2 regions of the Hydrogenophaga sp. FG152 genome follow, and region 2 is predicted to be linked to the other one. Evidence: predicted binding sites of a transcription regulator. Region 2 holds the regulator's gene; the other holds the start of a gene.
What was found. Region 2 encodes FNR, which switches genes on or off when oxygen is low (the NO sensors DNR and NnrR bind a similar motif). Its sites were predicted from a motif close to TTGATNNNNATCAA; they were not measured.

Region 1: ACODTB_RS00175 (bacteriohemerythrin) is a predicted target of FNR. The motif match lies at 1,138-1,151, and genes of this name have one in related genera.

What each region holds. Positions count from the first base shown of each region.
Region 1 is NZ_JBMDKH010000001.1:42,663-45,046, reverse strand. It holds gene ACODTB_RS00185 (DUF4256 domain-containing protein) at 1-307, shown strand, start outside; gene ACODTB_RS00180 (2OG-Fe dioxygenase family protein) at 330-1,070, opposite strand; gene ACODTB_RS00175 (bacteriohemerythrin) at 1,219-1,599, shown strand; gene ACODTB_RS00170 (DUF2189 domain-containing protein) at 1,670-2,384, shown strand, end outside.
Region 2 is NZ_JBMDKH010000006.1:193,611-195,994, reverse strand. It holds gene ccoG (cytochrome c oxidase accessory protein CcoG) at 1-449, shown strand, start outside; gene ACODTB_RS09655 (nitrogen fixation protein FixH) at 480-782, shown strand; gene ACODTB_RS09650 (hypothetical protein) at 802-1,014, shown strand; gene fnr (fumarate/nitrate reduction transcriptional regulator Fnr) at 992-1,711, opposite strand; gene hemN (oxygen-independent coproporphyrinogen III oxidase) at 1,846-2,384, shown strand, end outside.

The sequences.
Region 1 (2,384 bases), on a different contig from region 2:
ACGCCGAAGTCTGTGCTTCGACGGCGAAGCCCTGGCCGCGAGAAAAGAGAACAAGCCCGCAGGCAGCGCCGCCGACATGGCCTCGGCCATGGGGGTGTCGCTGCTGACGGAGGCGCAATACCGCCACCTGCAGGCGTTCGGCGAGTTCGACCTGAAAACATCGAGCTGGGTGGCCACGCCGCCCGAGATCCGCAAGCTGGGCGGCGCCCTTTTCTGCGACCGCCGCTACGGCCAGGTTTTCGTGTACCACAACGGCGTGCAGTCGTACTACGCCGCGCGGGGATTCCGGGGCTGGGTGAGCGTCTGACGCGCCCCGGCGGGCGCGGCGTTCAGTCGCCCTGGAACGCCCCGCTGCGGTAGGTCACCACCAGCGTGTCGCGCCAGCCCAGGGCATCGCCTTCCAGTGGCTGGATCGGCGTGCTTTCGTGGATCACCCGCGCGTCGTCGATCAGCAGCAGAGACCACGGCTCGCGCAGCGTGAAGCGCTGGCCGCTCGGGCCGTTGGCTTCGAACACGCGGCTCTCCCCGCCCTTGATGGCATGGCGGTCCACCATGAAGACCGCCACCAGGTCCACCCCGTCGCGGTGCGCGCCCTCGGGCGTGGGCCGCCCGATGCCGTCGGTGGTGTCGATGCGGAACACGTGGGCCTCCACGCTCCAGGGCTGCGCACCGCGCAGCGCGCTGGCGGCCTCGCCCAGCCGCGCCAGCAGGCGGCTCCACACGGGCAAGGCGACCGTGGCCGGCTCCATGGGTTCGAACCAGCGCTGCATGCCGCCGTGCAGGGCGTTGTATTCCAGCGGCTGCCAGTGGGCGCGGTGCGGCACCTGCCGCACGCGGTCGTCCTCCACCACGAAGCAGCTGTGGCGGCGGCTGCGGTAGCGCCCGCCGTCCTTGAGGTACGCGTCGGGCGGCAACTGGTTCCAGCCGGTGTGCAACTCGGCCAGATCCACCGGGCGCGCGGCGAGCCACTCGCCCACGGCCTCGGCGCTCAGCAAGGCGAAGCCGGTGGTTTTCAGGGCGCTGTGCACATCGGACAGCGGCACGTAGGGGGGCTGGAATTCGCTGGTCATATGGCCGGCCAGTGTAGCGGCGCGCCGGTCCACCCACGGCCTGTCGGGCCTTGGGTGAGGCCGGCGTTTGCGCTGGATCAAGACGCCGCAGCGCCCCCGCTGCCAAGCTACGGCCCAAGGAGCAACACCCAATGGAAAGCAACGCGCAATGGACCCCGGCCCTCTGGCTGGACTTCGACCCGCTGGACAGCATGAACCGCGAACTCATGGCGCAGCTGGCGCGCGCGCCCAGGCGGCGAGTGACACGGAGCTGCCCCAGGCCTGGGCCGAGCTGGTGTCGCACGTGGCCACGCATTTCGGCCAGGAAGACACCTGGATGCGCGAGACCGGCCACGGCCAGGCGGACGCCCACGCGCTGCAGCACCGCGTGGTGTTGACCCTGCTGCGCGAGGGCCTGGGGTTAATCCGCAACGGCCAGCTGGAACCGGTGCGCCGGATGGCGCGCGAACTGGGCGCGTGGTTCGCCAAGCACACGCACGCGTTCGACGCCGGGCTGGCGCTGCACCTGCGGCGACACGCGCTCGCCTGATCCGCTGCATTTCCGGGCGCCACAGCCACCCGCCCACGAGGTGGCGCGCCATCACCCGAGGAGACACGCCATGACCGAAGAATCCCAACCGCCGCCGTCGGTGTTCGACCTGCGACTGGCCGAACTGAACGCCGGCGACCCGCTGCGCTGGCTGCGCCTGGGCTGGCGCGATTTCCTGCGCAGCCGCGTCGGCCTGTTCTACGGTCTGTGTTTTTTCCTCATGGGGCACGCACTCATGGGGGTGTTCCTCGCCGCACCGGCCTATGTGCTGGCGCTCTCGGCCGGCTTCCTGCTGCTGGGGCCCTTCCTGTGCCTGGGCCTGTACCACGTGAGTCGCGCGCTGGAGAAAGGCCGCGAGCCCTCGCTGCCGGATTCGCTGCTGGCCTGGGAACAGACCAAGGGCTCGATCGCGATCTTCGCGGGCGTGCTGCTGATCCTGGAGATGCTGTGGGGCCGTGCCTCGCTGGTGGTGTTCGCGGTCAGCTTCAGTACCCTGCCCGACACCGCCAACCTGCTCTCGCAGCTGCTGGCACGCGAGAACCTGGAGTTCCTGATCACCTACACCCTGGTGGGCGGCGTGTTCGCGGGCCTGATCTTCGTCACCAGCGCGGTCTCGATCCCCATGATCCTGGACCGCGAGGTCGATGCGATCTCGGCCGCGCTCACCAGCATCCGAGCCTGCCTGCAGAACCCGGGCGTGATGGCCTGGTGGGGTGCCCTGATCACCTTGCTGGTGGTGCTGGCGATGCTGCCCTGGTTCCTGGGCCTGATCGTCGTCGGCCCGG
Region 2 (2,384 bases):
ACGGCTGGGACACCCGGCAGATGCTGCAGCGCGCCTTGCGCCCTCGGGTGCTGCTCTACACCGCCATCCTCGCGGCCATCACCCTTGCCGTGGGCCTGAGCCTCTTCCTGCGCACGCCGCTCAAGGTGGACGTGATCCGCGACCGAGGCGCCCTGGCCCGCATGGTCGAGCAGGGCCGCATCGAGAACGTGTTCCGCCTGCAGATCATGAACGCCACCGAGTCGCCGCAGCGCTACACCATCAGCGTCTCGGGCCTGCCGGGCATCGCGCTGGACTCCAGCGCCGAGGTGGAGGTGCTCTCCACCGAAGTGCGTGCGGTGGCGGTGCGGGTGCAGATCCCGCCCGATGCCGCGAGCCCCGGCTCGCACCCGATCCATTTCGACATCCGTGCCATGGGCGACGAATCGATCCATGTTTCCGAAAAGGCGGCCTTCCTGGTGCCGCGCTGATCCGACCCATCTTCCCGAAGGAGCTCTCTCATGAACCCATCCAGTTCTCCCGCCGTGGCGGCCCCTGTGCCGCCGGTGTCCTGGTGGCGCGTGCCACACATGTGGCTGGTGGTGGGCGGCCCGCTGGTGGTGGTGGTGGCCAGCCTCATCACCGCCTTCATCGCCGTCCACAACGCCGACCCGGTGCTCGACAAGGCCGTGTTCGAACGCGACCGCGAAGCCGCGCTGGCGCTGGAAGGGCAGGCCAAGGCCGAGGCGCTGATCAAACTGCAGCCCGCGCACCAGGCGCGCAACCACGCGGCCTCGCCGGTGGTGCCGCAACCGGAGCGCTGAAGTGCAGGCGCGCCAATGGATGGGCATCGCCTGGCCAGCTTTCCTGCTGGCGGCGGTGCTGGAGATGCTGGTCTTCGCGATGGTGGACCCGGGCGACCTGCACTGGTTCGGCCAGCCGCTGGACTGGTCGCGCCAGGCGGTCTACACCGTGGCCTTCTTCGTGTTCTGGGGAGTGACGATGGCGTCCAGCGCGCTGACCGCGCTGCTGGTCATCCGCAAGACTGAGGATTGACGATCCTGCGCAGGCCGTCGGTGTTCTTGATGTGCACGTAGCGCTGCTTCACATCGATGATGCCGTCCTCCACGAACTTGGAGAAGGTGCGGCTCACTGTCTCGAGCTTCATGCCCAGGTAGCTGCCGATTTCCTCACGCGTCATTCGCAGCACCAGCTCGGACTGCGAGAAGCCGCGCGCATGCAGGCGCTGCACCAGGTTGAGCAGGAAGGCCGCGAGGCGCTCTTCGGCGCGCATGCTGCCCAGCAGCAGCATCACGCCATGGTCGCGCACGATCTCGCGGCTCATGATCTTGTGCACGTGGTGCTGCAGGGTGGTGAACTCGCGCGAGAGCTCTTCGACCTGGTCGAACGGCATCACGCAGACCTCGGCATCTTCCAGCGCCACCGCGTTGCAGGAATGGTGGTCGCTCACGATGCCGTCCAGGCCGATGATCTCGCCCGTCATCTGGAAGCCCGTCACCTGGTCGCGGCCGTCGGCCGTGGTCACGCAGGTCTTGAAGAAACCCGAGCGCACGGCGTACAGCGACGTGAACTTGTCGCCCACGCTGAACAGCGACGTGCCGCGCTTGATGCGCCGGCGCTTGGAAATCACCTTGTCCAGCTTGTCCATCTCATCGGGATTCAAGCCCATGGGCAGGCACAGCTCGCGCAGGTTGCAGCTCGAGCAGGCGACTTTGATGCTTTGAGCGTCCATTAGAAAAGTCCGGATTCGCAAAAGGTTACAGCATACCCCCCACCGTGTCGCATTCGCTCCCCGGCAACGGATCAGTTCACCACCTTTTGACCAGGATCAAGGGAAATGCGGCCACTCTGTCGCACAGTGGCAGCATTGATGGAGATTCGATCTTGAGCCACGCCATTTCCGAGGAGCTGCTGCGGCGTTTTGACGTGCCGGGGCCGCGCTACACCTCATACCCCACCGCCGACCGGTTCGTGGAGGCGTTCACCGACAACGACTACATCCAGGCGCTGCAGCAGCGCCGCGCGGGCTCGATGGCGCTGCCGCTGTCCCTGTACGTGCACATCCCGTTCTGCGAGTCGGTCTGCTACTACTGCGCCTGCAACAAGGTCATCACCAAACACCATTCGCGCGCAGCCGAGTACCTGCGCTACCTGGCGCGCGAGGTGGAGCTGCAGGTGGCGCACCTGGGCCAGGGCCACAGCGTGTCGCAACTGCACCTGGGCGGCGGCACCCCCACCTTTCTCTCCGATGCCGAGCTCGAAGAACTCATGGCCATGCTGCGGCGCCACTTCACGCTCGCGCCCGGCGGCGAGTACTCGGTGGAGGTGGACCCGCGCACCGTGACCGAGGACCGCCTGAAGACCCTGGCCCGCCTGGGCTTCAACCGCCTGAGCTTCGGCGTGCA